DNA from 3 places in the Rhizobium pantanalense genome. Region 2 is predicted to be linked to each of the others. Evidence: predicted binding sites of a transcription regulator. Region 2 holds the regulator's gene; each other region holds the start of a gene.
What was found. Region 2 encodes PhoB, which activates phosphate uptake and scavenging genes when phosphate is short. Its sites were predicted from a motif close to TGTCATNNANCTGTCAT; they were not measured.

Region 1 (5,770 bases), on a different contig from region 2:
GGCCATGCAGCGCGGCTTCATGCAGCGGCGTTCGGCTTGTCATGGCATTGACGTTAAAATCCAGCGCCAACATGAGACCAACGGCGCGCAAATCATTTTTGCCAGCAGCCTCGTGCAGCATGGCAGGATGAGCCTGGCGCATCGCCTCAGGAATATCGAGGTCCCGCGCAATTCTCTTTACATTTTCGACGACTATTGCCGGATCAGCGGCCTCGTTTCGGGCCCCTTGCTGAATCTGGATATAGAACCAATCCTCGGGCTTAAGGCGAACCGCCACTGCTCCCTGCTGAACGAGATACAACGCAAGATCCTTGTCGTTCCCTAGCCGCGCCCACTCATAGGGCGTTCTCCCATTGACAGGCTTATGAAAATCAGCACCATTTCCCACGAGCAGGCGCACCCGCTCGCCCATACGATGTTCCAGCGCCCAGGCAAGTTGATAGTCGAAAACGGTCTGCGTGTTCTCGACGAATTTGCCGTCTTCGCGTACGAGCCAATTGTTCTTATCCCTAACGGACAAGCCATATTCGATCAGCAATTTCAGGCAAGTATCGTCCCGTTCGAACATGCGGTTGTAGAGCGCCTGGCTGTCATTGGCTTCGGCGCCGGCGTCGAGCAGCAGCCGCGCGAATGCCTCGCATTCCGGATGCGGCGGCTGGCGCTCCTTCCCCGCCTCGCCTTCGCCGAAGACGCCGGTCAAAACCGTGAAGCGATACTGACCGGCATCGAGGAAGAAGGCGTTGACATCGGCCCCGCGCCTGACCAGCTCGCGGGCCGCCGGCAGGCTGGATCGACCCGGCACGCGAGCGTATGCGGCGCACATCAGCGGAGTTAGATCATGCGGCCCGCCTTTTCGATCGAGAAGCTGTGGCTGACGATCGAGCCAGCGACCTACGCGGTCGGCATCGCCGAGCGCAGCAGCGATGTGAATGCTTTCGTCGGCAATCTCCGGATGGGCTTCAAGCAGTCTTAGCGCCTCATCGAAGCGTGCGGGATCGGCGGGAATATTGGCAAAGTACGAGACCGTCGCCAGCGACAGAAAACGGTTGGCGAGCTGGTCCCCTGGAATATGCTTGCGGTCGCCGCTCTCCAGATGCGCCTTGAGCTTCGTCCAGCTGGAGAAGCCGAATTCGCGGGCAAGAACGAGCTGAATGTCCTGCAATCCCACATCGGCGACGTTGGCAAAATAGGGCGCAACGCGGCTGCACGCCGAAGCATCACCGGCTTGTACGGCCTTGAGGAAAGACTTGGCCTGCTTTTTCAGGGAATCGAGAGTGGCGTCGACAGCCAAAGAGCGCGTGGTCACGATAGACCTCCTTCCATTTACGTCCGGTATCCGCGCCCACAGACTGAAAAGAGGTGTGGCAGTCTCACTTTATATGCATCAGGTGGGCTTGGCCCTTCCCGCGGATCGGATGCGCCCTGAGAACGCATCCAGATCTATCGCGGCGGTTGCGATCTGTCCAGAGGTCAGGCCGGCTGGTAACGCACATAGGCAAACGCATCACCATCCGGTGACCAGTTCGGCACGTTGATCGATCCCTGCCCGCCAAAGAGCTCGAACAGCGTCGTCAGATTGCCGCCATCCATATCCATCAGCCGCATGCGGACATTCAGATCGCGCGGATGATCGAAGACCTCGGGATCGTAGGAGATCAGCACCACCTTGTCGTTCCTAGGCGACGGATGGGCGAACCAGTTGCCATAATTGTCGTGGGTCACCTGCTCCAGGCCGGTGCCATCGGGATGGATGCGCCAGATCTGCATCAGACCGGTGCGGCTCGAATTGAAGTAGATCCATTGGCCATCAGCGGAGAAATCAGGCCCGTCATTGCGGCCCTCCCCATGCGTCAGGCGCGTCTCCTCGCCGCCATCGATCGAGATCGTATAGATGTCGAAGACATCGTTGCGGATGCCGCAATAGGAGAAGCGCTTTCCGTCCGGCGACCAGCCATGCCAGTAGGACGGCAGATTGGTCGTCACCTGCCTTGGAGTGCCGCCCTCTGCTGGCAGAACATAGATGCAAGCCTTGCCGTGCTCCGTCTTGTCGGAAATGGCAATCTGCGAGCCGTCGGGCGAGATGCCGTGATCGTTGTTGCATCGGGTGGCGAAACCGGTATCGACCTGCACGATCCCGGCGTCGCCATCCAGCGATAAACGGTAAAGCAGACCGTCGCCGTTCAGCAGCAGATAGCGTCCGTCGGGCGAATAGTTCGGTGCCTCGACCAGTTCATCCGTCTGCCAAACAACCCGGTTCTCACCCGTGCGAATGTTATAGATCTCGACCGAGCTGCGCATTCGTCCTCTTCCTTTGTCGGAGGCGCGATCAGCGATCGCGGAACCGATTGGTGATCGGATAGCGACGGTCGCGACCGAAATTCTTCTTGGTGATCTTCACGCCCGGCGCCGACTGGCGGCGCTTGTATTCTGCGAGATAGAGCAGATGCTCGATGCGATGTACGGTCGCAACATCATGGCCGCGCGCCACGATTTCCTCGACCGACATTTCCTTCTCCACCAGGCATTCGAGGATATCGTCGAGCACCGGATAGGGCGGCAGTGAATCCTGGTCTGTCTGGTTCGGCCTCAATTCCGCCGAAGGCGCCTTGTCGATGATGTTATGGGGGATCACCTCGCCTGAAGGACCGAGCGCGCCCGGCGGCACATGCAGGTTGCGCCAACGCGACAGCGCATAGACCTGCATCTTGTAGAGATCCTTGATGGGGTTGAAGCCGCCGTTCATGTCTCCATAGAGCGTGGCATAGCCAACCGACATTTCCGACTTGTTGCCCGTCGTCACCACCATCGAGCCGAACTTGTTGGAGATCGCCATCAGGATAGTGCCGCGGGCGCGACTCTGAAGGTTTTCCTCGGTAATGCCGCTCTCGGTGCCTTCGAAGAGATCGGATAGAGCCGAAGTGAAGCCCGTTACAGGATCCTCGATCGGCACGATATCGTAACGGCAGCCAAGCGCCTTGGCGCAATCGGCCGCATCCTTCAACGAATCCTGCGACGTATAGCGATAGGGCAACATGACAGTGCGCACGCGCTCTTCGCCGAGCGCGTCGACCGCGATCGCCGCGCAGATCGCCGAGTCGATACCGCCGGAGAGGCCAAGCACGACCGACTTGAAGCCGTTCTTGTTGACATAGTCGCGGAAGCCCAGCAGGCAGGCGCGATAATCCGCCTCTTCGCCCTCCGGGATATGGGCCATCGGGCCTTCGGCGCAGTGCCAGCCATCGCCGTTCTTCTTCCAGGTCGTCACTGCAAGCGCGGTCTCGAACTGGCTCATCTGGAAGGCCAGTGTCTTGTCGGCGTTGAAACCGAAGCTGGCGCCATCGAAAACCAGTTCATCCTGGCCGCCGAGTTGCGCGGCATAGATCATCGGCAGGCCCGTCTCGATGACCTGTTTCAGCACGACCTGATGGCGCACGTCGACCTTGCCGCGATAGTAAGGCGAACCATTCGGCGAGAGAAGGATTTCCGCACCGCTCTCAGCAAGCGTCTCGCAGACACCGAGCTCGCCCCAGATGTCCTCGCAGATGGGGATACCCAGCCGCACGCCGCGGAAATTGACCGGACCGGGCATAGCGCCCTGGTCGAATACGCGCTTCTCGTCGAACTCGCCGTAGTTCGGTAGGTCTACCTTGTCACGAACCGCAATCACCTTGCCGCCATCGAGCACGGCAATCGAATTGTAGCGGCCCGTCTCGTCCTGCCGGGGAAAGCCGATGATCACGCCGGGGCCGCCATCGGTCGTATCGGCGGCGAGAGCTTCCACCGCTTTCCAGCAGGCGCGGATGAAGGCCGGCTTCAGCACGAGATCTTCCGGCGGATAGCCGGAAATGAACAATTCCGTCAGCAGGACGATCTGCGCGCCTTCGCGCGCGGCTTCGGCGCGGGCGTCACGCGCCTTGGCGAGATTGCCGGAGACGTCGCCGACCGTCGGATTGAGCTGCGCGACGGCGATGCGGATGGTGTTGGTAATCTGGCTTTGCTCTGTCATGCCATACATTTAGCGATGCCATCTTTCTTCCGCAACCGCCTTCCTTCCCGCACACGCATCAAAGATCGCACCACGCGCATAGGAGGTATTTTTGCCCGGAAAAATACTAAGCCAGCCTTGCGGTTCATGCAGCATTCATGACAGAAGCGTGACACTTATATGAATACTTTGTAGCTTTTGGAGACAGCATTGGTCGCATTGGTCATCGAGTCCGCCTTAGCGGGCAAGCTTGCCCTTTTCCAGAAGATCAGCGCGGCAAGACAAAAGTCTGCCGCTCTGCGCCTGCTTCTGAGCCTCGCGCTGACCCTGCTTTGCTCCCTGTCCATCGTCATGACGATCGAATGGGTCGCACGGGGCGAATTCGCCTCGGCTTGGACCTATCTCCTTTCCCCGTCCCGCCCCGGCCTCGCCACCATCGGCGTTGTCATGCTGGCCATGCTGGCGCTGGATGCCCTGATCGGTCGCGCGCATCTATCCGCTTTGATCGTCGCGCCGCTGCTGCTCATACCGGCCTTCATTTCGAACCAGAAGCAGAATTTTCTCTCCGATCCGCTCTACCCTTCGGACTTCTTGTTCGGGCGGCAGATTATGGAGCTGATGCCGATCATGGTGCGTGATCGCCCTTGGACGGCGATTGCACTGGCAATCGGCATCATCGCCGGCACCGGTGCCATAATCCTGTTCTGGCGCTATATCCGGAGCCACACGGTCGCGCTTTCGCGAAAAGAGCGCTTCGGCCGGCTTTCGGTCTGCCTGCCGCTGGCAGCACTTTTCGCCTCGCAGATGGACCCCACTCAATATTCCCTCCTTCGCGAGAAACTGGGCATCATTCCGATCGTCTGGGATCAGACGGAAAATTACAACCATAACGGCTTCACCCTCGCCTTCGCGCTGAACCTGCCCATGGCGGACGTCAAGTCACCGGCCGGATACGGCCCCGGCGCCATCGACGCCATGCCCGCGAGAAACTACGGCTATCTTTCCGGTCCGCGCCAAAAGCCCGACGTGATCATGCTGATGAGCGAATCCCTTTGGGATCCGACGCGGCTTTCCAACATCACCTTCACACCGGACCCGATGCCGACGATCCGCGCCAGACAATCCGGATATGTCTTTTCGCCGGAATTCGGCGGCATGACCGCCAATGTCGAGTTCGAGGCACTGACGGGCTTTTCCAACGCCTTCCTGCCTTATGGCAGCATTCCCTATCAGCAATATGTCCGCCGCCCGCTGCCGTCGCTTGCCACTTTCTTCCGCGGCGAAGGCTATATGACGCGCGCGCTCCATCCCTTCAGCGGCTGGTTTTGGAACCGTAACGAAGTCTACCGAGCTTTCGGCTTCGAAGAATTTCATACCCAGGAGACTTTGCCGCCCATGGACAAGCGCGGCATGTTCGCCGCCGACGACTCCCTTATGAAGGAAATCATGAGCGAAGGAGACGCCGCCGAGCGTCCCTTCTTCTTCTTCGCGGTCACTCTTCAGGGACATGGACCTTACGAAGCCGACCGCTATGCTGAGAATACCGTCGGTATTGCCGGCAATTTGAACGACGATGACCGTGCAGCGCTCGCTACCTATGCACAGGGCGTCCGCGAAGCCGATGACAGCCTGAAGATGCTGATGGATTGGGCCGAAAAGCGCGACCGCGAAACCATCATCGTCCTCTGGGGCGATCATCTGCCGCCGCTCGCCAACGTCTATCCGAACACCGGCTACATGCCGCAGCAGGTGGCAACCCGCAAGGCGCCGCTCGACGTCATGAAG
Region 2 (5,770 bases):
CACGTCCAAACCTTCCACCTGGAAGGGAACGACATGATCGTCACCGGCGAAATCAAACTGACCCAGCGTTGCGGCATTTTCGGCCATTGCTTTACTCCTGGAGCATGACGCCGAAAAGTGAGAGCGGTTTTCGGGCGCCGTCATGCTCTATTTCTTTAATTCTAGACCGGATTCAGGCCTTAGGTCGCTTCGACCTAAGGCCATCCGGCTCTAGGGTCCGCGTCCTTGAGACGCGGTTTAATATCTTCAAATCGCGCCCAGGCACCAAGCAAGAATCGACTTTTGCGCATGAAGGCGGTTTTCCGCCTCATCGAAGACAACGGATTGCGGGCCATCGATCACCTCGTCCGTCACTTCCTCCCCGCGATGGGCGGGCAGGCAATGCATGAACAAAGCGTCTTTGCCGGCCTGTGCCATCAAAGCCTTGTTGACCTGATAGGGCTGGAAGACGTTGTGACCGCGAGCCCGGTGTTCCTGATTCATGGAAACCCAGGTATCGGTTACCACGCAATCGGCGCCGGCGACCGCACGGTCTGCATCATGCGAGAGCATGATTTCGGCGCCCTCGTTGCGGGCCCAGTTCAGATAGTGATCCTTCGGCTCAGAACCAAGGGGTACCGCCATATTCATGCGATAGCCGAAGCGCGCGGCCCCTTCGATTAGCGAATGCAGCACGTTGTTACCGTCGCCCGTCCACGCGAGCGTCTTGCCCTTGATTGGGCCGCGATGCTCCTCGAAGGTCATGATATCCGCCATAATCTGGCAAGGATGCGTATCGTCGGTCAGCGCATTGATGACTGGAACGGTCGCATGTTCGGCCAGCTCCAGCAGGCGCGAATGATCGGTCGTGCGGATCATGATCGCATCGACATAGCGCGACAGCACCTTGGCCGTATCGCCGATGGTCTCGGCGCGGCCAAGCTGCATCTCGGTGCCCGAGAGGAACAGCGTCTCGCCGCCCAGCTGGCGCATACCGACATCGAAGGAGACGCGGGTTCGGGTGGACGGCTTCTCGAAGATCATCGCCAGCATCTTGCCGGTCAGCGGCTTGTCGGCCGTGCCGGCCTTCTGCGCGCTTTTTCGCACGATCGCGTCGTCGATGATATTGCGCAGATCGGCAGCCGGAACGGCAGAGAGGTCGAGAAAGTGTTTCGGAGAAGCCATGTCCTTACCTGTACTTCAGAAAAAACAATAACGCCCGCGAGGGGCAGGAACGCCCCCAAATGCGGGCGATAAGCTTAAGCCGATTTTTTGACGCGGGCAGCGCGCGCACGCTCGGCAGCACGCTCCAGGCGAGCGAGACCTTCGCGCGCTTCTTCGGCCGTGACGACCAGCGGCGGCAGCAGGCGGATGACGTTATCGCCAGCCGGCACGCCAAGCAAATGCTCGGCGCGGATCGCCTGCAGCAGCTCCGCCTGCGGGATGGCCGCCTTGACACCAAGCATCAGGCCTTCGCCGCGAACGTCCTCGATGATATCCGGGAAGCGATCCTTGAGCGAGGCGAGCCCCTGGCGGAACACCAGCGCTACATCGCGCACATGCTGCAGGAAGCCTTCGGCAAGCACGATGTCGAGAACGGCGTTGCCGACTGCCATGGCAAGCGGATTGCCGCCATAAGTCGAACCGTGTGTGCCGGCTTTCATACCGGAAGCGGCTTCCGCCGTCGCAAGGCACGCACCGAGCGGGAAGCCACCGCCGATGCCCTTGGCGACCGCCATGATATCGGGCTTGATGCCGGCCCATTCGTAGGCAAAGAGCTTGCCCGTGCGGCCGACGCCACACTGTACTTCGTCGAGGATCAGCAGCAGGCCGTGCTCATCGCAGATCTCACGCAGCCCGCGCAGAAACTCGTTGGTCGCGGGACGAATGCCGCCCTCGCCCTGGACCGGCTCGATCAGGATCGCAGCCGTCGCATCCGTGATGGCGGCACGCACGGCATCGAGATCACCGAACTCCACCTGATCGAAACCCGGTGCCTTAGGCCCGAAGCCCTCGATATACTTCTCCTGGCCACCTGCGGCGATGGTCGCGATGGTGCGGCCGTGGAAGGCGCCCTCGAAGGTGATGATATGGAACTTCTCGGGATGCCCCTTGGCGAATTGATAGCGCCGCGCCGTCTTGATGGCGCATTCCAGCGCCTCGGCGCCTGAATTGGTGAAGAACACCTTGTCGGCGAAGGTCGCTTCCGTCAGCCGCTTCGACAGCTTCTCCTGACCAGGCACCTCATAAAGGTTGGACAGATGCCAGACCTTGTCGGCCTGGGCCTTCAATTCGGCGACGAGATGGGGATGAGCGTGACCGAGCGAGTTGACCGCGACGCCGGCTGCGAAATCGAGGTAGCGCTCGCCATTTTCGGTGACCAGCCACACGCCCTCGCCTCGCTCGAACCGTAACGGAGCGCGCATATAGGTGTCATAAAGCGGCGTGGTCTCGGCCATGGCCATATCTCCTCGATCACAACTTTAAGGACCGATCGCTTCCATTTGATGAAACGGGTCCGAAAAAATCAAAAATGCCGCCTTGCGGCGGCCTGGGCACTATTGATGTTTTGCACCGCGATGTCAACAAAACTGGCGCTTTAGCAGGTGCGAGATAGCGCTTGCGGGCAAAAGAGATAGGTTCAGCCGCGCCTATTGCAGAAATGCCACGCCTGGGCAGCAAGTTGGGGAAAACCTCGAAATCGATTCCTCAAGATTCTCGCGACTCTTGTCACGGAGTCAGCCTCACACTAGGTTAAAAAGCAATTGCTAGACTGCATGCGGCGGAACTAGTCACCACAATTTTAGAGCGTTTCGCGCCTCGTTCCCATGCGAGGCAATGGTGAGGGATTCTGCCATCGGAAACGCGACAGCGGAGACAGGGCATGAATTGGACAGACGAACGCGTCGAGAAGCTGAAAAAGCTATGGTCCGAAGGGTTGAGCGCCAGCCAGATCGCTGCGCAGCTCGGTGGCGTGAGCCGTAATGCCGTCATCGGCAAGGTGCACCGCCTGAACCTTCCTGGCCGAGCGAAGGCGGGCGGCACGGCAACCGCGGCGCGCACGCCGAAGCGCAGCGCAGCAGCACCCCGCACCGCAACCTACGGATCGCGCGTTGCCACCCGTACGGTCGTCGCCCGCCAGCAGGGCGCAACCATGCTGAAGGAAGAGATCGAGGTCGATTCCGTCAATGAAATCCAGTATCGTCCGGCATCGAACGTCGTCGTTCCGATCTCTCGCCGCCTCGGCCTGACGGAACTGACGGAGCGCACCTGCAAGTGGCCGGTCGGCGACCCGCTGAAGGACGACTTCCACTTCTGCGGCAATGACAGCCCGGATTCTTCGCCGTACTGCACCTATCATCAGCGCATGGCATACCAGCCGGTGCATGACCGCCGTCGCAACAACGGCTGAAAGTCACAGCAAGACAATGAGAAACGGGCCCATCGAGGCCCGTTTTTCTATTTCCGCCGCTATTTAAAGCACGTCACGATCTTTCAGATTCGCTTCCCGTGCTTTAGGTTTTCCGTCTGGCGCATGTCGTTCTCGCAAAACCGCTACGCACTTTTGCGCGACATGCTTTAGTGATACCCGAGCGGCAAACCGCTCAGGTTTCCATGGAATAGCCCGCGCCGCGAACGGTGCGGATGACATCCTGCATATTGGAGAAATTGAGCGCCTTGCGCAGGCGGCCGACATGGACGTCGACAGTGCGTTCGTCGACGTAGATATCGTGACCCCATACGCCGTCGAGCAGCTGCGAGCGCGAGAAGACGCGGCCGGGCGAGGACATCAGGAATTCCAGCAGGCGGAATTCCGTCGGCCCCAGCCGTACTTCGCGGCTCTTGCGGTGGACGCGATGGGTTTCTCGGTCCAGCTCGATATCGCCGCAGCGCAGCACCGTGGAGAGAACCTCCGGGCGGGCACGCCGCAGCATCGCCTTGACGCGAGCCATCAGCTCCGGCGTCGAGAACGGCTTGACGACATAATCGTCCGCGCCGGTCGAAAGCCCACGCACGCGCTCGCTTTCCTCGCCGCGGGCCGTCAGCATGATGATCGGCAGTCGCTCCGTCTCCGGCCGCATACGCAGCCGGCGGCAGAGCTCGATGCCCGATACGCCGGGGAGCATCCAGTCGAGGATCAGGAGATCGGGGATGCGCTCCTGGAGACGCAGCTCGGCCTCATCGCCTCTGAGGATCGTGTCGACCTCGAAGCCTTCGGCCTCAAGATTGTAGCGCAGCAGAACGCTGAGCGCTTCCTCGTCTTCTACAACAGCAACTCTCGGAACCATGCGCCTATGGTCTCCTTTCTTCGCTTCCAGATTATTCCGTCACTGCGCCGACGGTATTGGCGGTATCGTCCTTCGGGCGCTCGCCTTCGGGCTGAGCACCTGTCGCCATGTAATAGATCGTCTCGGCGATATTGGTGGCGTGGTCGCCGATGCGCTCGATGTTCTTGGCGCAGAAGAGAAGATGCGTGCAGGTGGTGATGTTGCGCGGATCTTCCATCATGTAGGTCAGCATCTCGCGGAAGAGCGAGGTGTACATGGCGTCGATTTCCTCGTCACGTTCGCGGATCGACACCGCCTTATCGGGCGAGCGGGTCGCGTAGACATCGAGAACTTCCTTGAGCTGGCTCAGCGCCAGTTCGGAGAGATGCTCGATGCCGCGGGCGAGACGGCGGGGGACGCCAGTGCCCTGCACGGCGATGACGCGCTTTGCGGTGTTCTTTCCGAGATCGCCGACGCGCTCCAGGTCAGAAGCGATGCGGATCGATCCCATGATTTCGCGAAGGTCGGCTGCCATCGGCTGGCGGCGGGCGATGGTGACGATCGCCTTGTCACCGACTTCGCGCTCGGCATGGTCGAGAACCACGTCGTCGGAGATGACTTTCTGGGCCAGAGCCGCGTCGCTGTTGACGAGAGCGCGTACGCTGTCGCTAACCATCTGCTCGGCCAGGCCGCCCATTTCAGCAATGCGGCGCGTCAGGAACTTCAGGTCTTCGTCATAGGCTGACAGAATGTGAGTGGAGACCATTTTTCTATCCTCAAAGTGAACTGTGTGAAAGGAGCCGCGCGCCTGCCATCATCAACCAAAACGGCCCATGATGTAATCCTGCGTGCGGAAATCGTCGGGATTGGTGAACATCTTATCGGTGTCGTTCTCCTCGACCAGGTGGCCGAGATGAAACATTGCGGTACGCTGCGAGACGCGGGCTGCCTGCTGCATGGAATGCGTCACGATGACGATGGTGAAATTCTCCCGCAGCTCGTGGATGAGATCCTCGACCTTGGCGGTCGCGATCGGATCGAGCGCCGAGCACGGCTCGTCCATCAGGATGACCTCCGGGCTGACGGCAACGGCGCGCGCGATGCACAGACGCTGCTGCTGACCGCCCGACAAGCTCGTGCCGGCGTCATGGAGGCGATCCTTCACCTCACCCCAGAGACCGGCCTTCTGCAGGCTTGTTTCGACGATATGCTGGAGATCGGCCTTTGAGCGATGCAGGCCATGGATGCGCGGACCGTAGGCGACGTTCTCATAGATGGACTTCGGAAACGGGTTGGGCTTCTGGAAGACCATGCCGACGCGCGCGCGCAATTCCACCACGTCAATGCTGTCGTCGTAGACATCCTGATCGTCGAGCGTGATCTTGCCGGTGACGCGGCAAGTCTCGATCGTATCGTTCATGCGGTTGAGGCAGCGCAGGAAGGTGGACTTGCCGCAGCCTGAAGGGCCGATCAGAGCCGTGACCGTATTGGCGCGGATCTTCAGATTGACGTCGAAGAGCGCC
Region 3 (5,770 bases), on a different contig from region 2:
GACATCCTCGTCAAAGGAAGTCAACGGCAATGGAGCGGCAGTTACCGAAAAGCCGGTGGCGGCCAGCGGCGCGATCACTTTTGCCCAACCCGACCCATCCGCCCAGGCACCATGGACAAGAACAATATCTGCATTTTGCGACGACATCAGCTTTCTCCCTGTGGCCCGAAATCCGTAACCATTCAAATGACGGCAATAGGGTTACGCTCGACATGCGTAACTTGTCAAGAGGCCTTTGACGGGTTATATGTCGATCGTGTTTTCGAATGGCCATCCGACATTCTTGTCGACGGCCGGAAAGGGAGTAGTCCATGGACAACCACTCGCCCGCCATCTTCGTCGGCGATACGCTGGGACTGGATTTCCTCAATTCGGTCGCAACGCCGGTGGATGTGCCGATCGACTGGATTGACGATGGGGAGGGCTTGCTTCGCTGGCTGGAACAGGCGGGCCTAGTGCCTCGTGAGACGCTCGATGTCATGCGCGAACGGGCGCTGCCCGGCGAACTCGACAAGGTCGCCGATCAGGCAAGAAACCTGCGCGAATGGTTCAGGGCTTTCGTAAACTCCCACAAGGGAAAACCGCTCACATCGGATGCTTTGAGCGATCTGGAGCCACTGAATCGCCTGCTGGAACGCGACGAAGGTTTTGGTCGGATCGTCGCAAGACCATCCGGCGGAGAAGGGCTCGGTTTTCAGCCGATGCGGAAATGGCGGTCACCGGAATCGCTGCTATTGCCGATCGGCGAAGCGCTGGGGCGTTTTGTCTGCACCGAGGATTTCTCCGATGTGAAAGCCTGCGAAGGCCACGCATGCACCTTGCTCTTCGTCGACCACACGCGCGGTCACCGCAGACGCTGGTGCAGCATGGCGATGTGCGGCAATCGCGCCAAACAGGCGGCGCATCGGCACCGGCTCAAGCAGAGCTGACACCAGTCCTGCAAAAGATAGGGGTTTTGCAGGAACCATGAAATCAGCCGGAGCTAGGCGCAGCTCGCTCCGGCCTGATCATCGCTAAAGTCGGGCCGAAGGGCAACTATCGGCTCAGGCCGGGTCTTCCCTGTGAAGATCGTGAATGGCGACGGCATCGTCGCTGAAGGGTGGCAGCAGCCAGTCGGTATGGCGCAGCGTGCGCTTGGTATCTTCGAGGCCCATGTCCCAATGCTCGCGCATCGATGTGCCCGAGAACTCGTAATCCTTGGCGTGACCTTCGTAATTCTTGTGCTGATAGATCAGATGCACGATGTTGACGACGCCGGCATCGGAATAATCCGCAATCAGCTCTTCTTCTTCCGGTGTCAGCTGATCCTTCGGAACACGCTTCAACGCACCCAGGAGCTTCATCTTCAGCCCGTGAATTCGCTTGAAGTTGTCGGTGTTCTGCCGCGTGCGGCTCGAATACATGATGTCCTTGTGACGCGACAGGACATCCGGCATGCTGCGCGGCAGGACGCCGCGGGCGCTGAAGAGATCCACCTGGAAGACCAGCGAACTGCGGTCTTCTTCCTGATCGAGCAGATATTGCAGCGGCGTGTTGGAGACGATGCCGCCGTCCCAGTAATATTCGCCCTCGATGCGGATGGACGGCAAGGCGGGTGGCAGGGCGCCGCTCGCCATGATGTGCTCAGGGCCGATGCGAATGTTGTCGGTGTCGAAATAGACAAAGTTGCCGGTGCGCACATTCACCGCGCCGACACTGAAACGCTTCTTGCCGTCATTCAGCACGTCGAAATCGATGAGCATCTCCAGAGTCTTCTTGAGCTCTGCCGAGTCATAGAAGCTAGTGGCGCCCTCTGCGCCCGGCAGTTCGAACCAGGGATTGGGAAAGCGCGGCTTGAAGAAGCCGGGCTGGCCCATGGTCATCGTCATCCAGGAACTGGTGCGATTACGGATATCGCGGAAGAAATCACCTTCGGGCGTATAGGCCCAGATCTTGCGGCCGGAAATGATCTGCCAGAACTGCTCCAAACGCTGCAGGCGCCGGCTGGGCTCGTTGCCGGCGATGATCGCGGCATTGACCGCGCCGATCGACACACCCGAAAGCCAGGTCGGCTCGCAACCCGCTTCGGCAAGCGCCTGATAGACGCCGGCCTGATAGGCGCCGAGCGCCCCGCCCCCTTGGAAAACCAGGGCGACGCGATCATATTGCGTGGCAATTTCCGGGATGGTCGGGGCTGCGGCCTTGGTGTTTCGTTCAAGCACGGTCCGTCTCCAGCATGAAATAGCAATGAGGTTTGGTTATCTGCGCTCTGCCAGATAGTCGTGAACGACTTCGCCGAGGCCGAGCGTCAGATCGGCGGTGAAATGAACCGCGGAAACCACTTCCAGCACAGGCAGCCGTGCGACGTCGGCCATGACATGCGGCCGAAGATCGAGGGCAGCCGGCGAAGTCCAGGCTTCCTTGATGGTGATATCGGTCAAGTAATAGCGCACAAGCTCGCAGATGCGCGGGGTGGCATCGACATGCGGCACGATCTTGATCAGGAAGTTAGGTTCCGAGAGAGCGGATAGAAGCGGTCCCTGGTCGATCGGCTTGTGCTTGTAACCCATCGTCCCCGTAGCACAGAGAACGCTGCCGTAATGCAGCGTGCCGACGATGACCTCGCCCTCGTTGACGATCTTCGGGCTGGCGAGCTTCTTCGGAAAGCCCCAGATCTCGCGGCCACCGGTGATCGGCGCATCGTCATCGAGATACATGGAGTGAACATAGCCGCCCTTCTGCCCGCGATAGGTAACCGGGATGACCTGCCCGGTCTCGGTATAATCGCCGAAGCCAGTGGAATCCGGCATGCGGATGAATTCGTATTTCACCAGCGGCTCGTCGATTTCGAGCGGCGCGGGCACGACCGCCTCAAGCGCTTCGCGCGAGGTCCGGTAGGTGATGATGATGTATTCGCGATCGAAGAACCGATAGGGCCCGGGAGGATAGGAGGGGTTGGTCAGCGGCATCGCATAGGCATGCTTGAGAATGTCTTCGACCTTCATCGTATATTCCGTCGTTGGAGGAAATCGCCGGTACCGGAGCGAAAACTTGCATGGTTGCATGACAGTGAAGTGTCAGCTGTCGAAGGGTTGCGGCGAGAGGCGAAACCGCACTGTTATCAAAGCGACATACGAGGCTGGCAGTGTGCGCTCATCTCAGCCTTTTCCATTTACTCAACCATGTCATAGACATTGCAGGAGTTGCATCATGGGTTCGTTGACTTCGAAGAATGCGCTGGTCACCGGTTCGACGAGCGGCATCGGGCTTGCGATCGCCCGTGCCTTTGCCGCCGAGGGCGCGAACGTGACGATCAACGGCCTTGGCGATGCCGATGCGATCGAAAAGGAACGCGCTGGCATCGAAGCCGATTTCGGCGTGAAGTGCCGCTACTCCGCCGCCAATATGATGAATGGCGAAGAAGTCACTGCCATGGTGCGTGAAGCCGAGGAAGCCTTCGGTAGCCTCGATATTCTCGTCAACAACGCCGGCATCCAGTTCGTCGCTCCGATCGAGGAATTTCCCGACGACAAGTGGGAAGCGATCATCCGCATCAACCTGCTTGCCGCCTTCTACGCCATCAAGGCCGCCATCCCCGGCATGAAGGCGCGCAAATGGGGCCGCATCATCAATACGTCCTCGGCGCATGCCCTCGTCGCCTCGCCTTTCAAGTCTGCATATGTTTCGGCCAAGCACGGCATTACCGGTCTCACCAAAACGATCGCACTGGAAGCCGCTCAGAACGGCGTGACCGTCAACTCCATCGCGCCCGGCTATGTCTGGACGCCGCTCGTCGAGAAGCAGATCCCCGAGACCATGAAGGCACGCAACATGACGGAAGAGCAGGTCAAGCATGACGTGCTTTTGGCCGCCCAGCCGACGAAGGAATTCGTGACCGTCGACGAAGTGGCTGCCATTGCTGTCTTTCTCTGCGGCGATGCCGCCAAGCAGATTACCGGCACGACGCTTTCCGTCGACGGCGGCTGGACTGCCGAATAATACCGAAGCCACGGCCGGCACATGCTTGAGCCGGGTGCCGGCTCTCTGCAGCCCCAGGATTGCGGAGACAAGATGAAAATAGCGCAGGAGGCACACAATGACCGAAGAGAACCAGGACCCGTTCAGCCGCATCAAGGATGAGATCGTCGACAGCTTCGACGAAGAGCTGGAGATGCAGCTCGAAGAGGATCGGCTCGACGAGCTGGTCGCCGAGGGCCTCATCAGCGAGAGCGAGGCGACGCTTGACCGGCGGGTCTATTTCCGCGAGCTTTTCCGCCTCCAGCATGAGCTCGTGCGCCTGCAGGATTGGGTGCAATACAAGAAACTCAAGGTCGTCGTGCTGTTCGAGGGCCGCGATTCCGCCGGCAAGGGCGGCGCCATCAAGCGTGTCACCCAGCGCCTCAACCCGCGCGTCTGCCGCGTGGTCGCACTCCCCGCTCCGACCGAACGCGAGCGGCACCAGTGGTATTTCCAGCGCTATGCCGCACACCTGCCGACGGCAGGCGAAATGGTGCTGTTCGATCGCAGCTGGTATAACCGCGCCGGTGTCGAACGCGTCATGGGCTTCTGCTCGCCTGAGGAGCTGGAAGAGTTCTTCCGCTCCGTACCGGATTTCGAGCGCATGCTGGTTCGCTCCGGCATCATTCTCCTGAAATACTGGTTCTCGATCACCGATGAGGAACAGGAATTCCGCTTCAACATGCGCATCCAGGACCCGCTGAAGCAGTGGAAGCTTTCACCGATGGACCTGCAAAGCCGCGTGCACTGGGAAGAGTACACCAAGGCCAAGGAAGAGATGCTGGAGCGCACCCATATTCCGGAAGCGCCGTGGTGGGTCGTCCATGCCGTCGACAAGAAGAAGGCGCGCCTCAACTGCATCGCCCATCTTCTGGGCCAGATCCCCTACGAAAGCGTACCGAAGCCGGAAATCGTGCTGCCGGAACGTATGCGCAATGCAGACTATCACCGTACGCCGGTCCCGCCGGAGATGTATGTGCCCGAAATCTACTGATCAGGGACCGATGAGGGGTCCGCCTCCGGCGGGCCCCTCGAATTACTTGAAAAACGAAATCGCGCTAATTCCGCCAACCGGCAAGCCGGGCCGGCTCAAGGTCAGGCTGAGCGATAGGCCCATTCGGATATCGCTCCCAAGCCCAGCCGCTGTAGAAGCTCATAGGCAACCCTCCGGTTGATGGGATTGTGCAGCCTGAGGACTTTCGAGCCGAGAAAATCCATCTCCGCGTGCTCGAACGGCAGAAGATGCCGTGCCTGGTCAAGCGCGGCTCGATAGAGCTCATGAAAGTCGCGTCGGCAGACATAGGTCTTATACTTCGTCATGCAGAAGGCGGCAAAGGTATCGCTGTTTCTGCGCAGAAAATCCGAAACGCCCACCGTGACCTCCGGCCAGGCGGGATTGAACGTATCGTCGAAGGCGATGATGCCGTGATCGGCCAGTACGCTCTTCGCCAACCGGCTGTCGGCAACGATGTGGCGAAGCAAATGTCCTCCATCGATACTGAAAAAACGAACCTGCCCAACCCTATCGATGATGGCCTGCGGATCGAGCCCGGTGCTATCGCCTGTTATGACAAGGTCCTCATCAACGGGAATGCCCAGTGATCTTCCGTTGTCAAGGAAGCGTTGATATTGCGCACCATCCGCTTCTATGTCGAAAAGGTCGATCGCAAGCACATTGTCGTCAGGTGCACTGATCTTGCGCAACAAAAAATAGGACCGCCCGTAATAGACCCCGATTTCGGCGAGACCGCCGTAAAGTTTCTCCTGTCTTTGC

Region 1: the regulator PhoB is predicted to act here: its motif matches at 4,144-4,160, upstream of PH558_RS05515 (LTA synthase family protein).
Region 3: the regulator PhoB is predicted to act here: its motif matches at 3,043-3,059, upstream of PH558_RS32100 (acetoacetate decarboxylase).

The regions. Positions count from the first base shown of each region.
Region 1 covers NZ_JAQJCH010000001.1:1,156,217-1,161,986, reverse strand. The annotation lists gene PH558_RS05530 (ankyrin repeat domain-containing protein) at 1-1,306, opposite strand, end outside; gene PH558_RS05525 (TolB family protein) at 1,471-2,298, opposite strand; gene PH558_RS05520 (NAD+ synthase) at 2,327-4,006, opposite strand; gene PH558_RS05515 (LTA synthase family protein) at 4,196-5,770, shown strand, end outside.
Region 2 covers NZ_JAQJCH010000003.1:138,737-144,506, forward strand. The annotation lists gene PH558_RS10050 (Hsp33 family molecular chaperone) at 1-87, opposite strand, end outside; gene argF (ornithine carbamoyltransferase) at 247-1,164, opposite strand; gene PH558_RS10060 (aspartate aminotransferase family protein) at 1,239-2,438, opposite strand; gene PH558_RS10065 (GcrA family cell cycle regulator) at 2,864-3,391, shown strand; gene phoB (phosphate regulon transcriptional regulator PhoB) at 3,585-4,268, opposite strand; gene phoU (phosphate signaling complex protein PhoU) at 4,300-5,013, opposite strand; gene pstB (phosphate ABC transporter ATP-binding protein PstB) at 5,065-5,770, opposite strand, start outside.
Region 3 covers NZ_JAQJCH010000019.1:10,782-16,551, forward strand. The annotation lists gene PH558_RS32085 (alpha/beta fold hydrolase) at 1-147, opposite strand, end outside; gene PH558_RS32090 (CGNR zinc finger domain-containing protein) at 312-929, shown strand; gene PH558_RS32095 (patatin-like phospholipase family protein) at 1,044-2,201, opposite strand; gene PH558_RS32100 (acetoacetate decarboxylase) at 2,238-2,984, opposite strand; gene PH558_RS32105 (3-hydroxybutyrate dehydrogenase) at 3,190-3,978, shown strand; gene ppk2 (polyphosphate kinase 2) at 4,076-4,990, shown strand; gene PH558_RS32115 (class I SAM-dependent methyltransferase) at 5,092-5,770, opposite strand, start outside.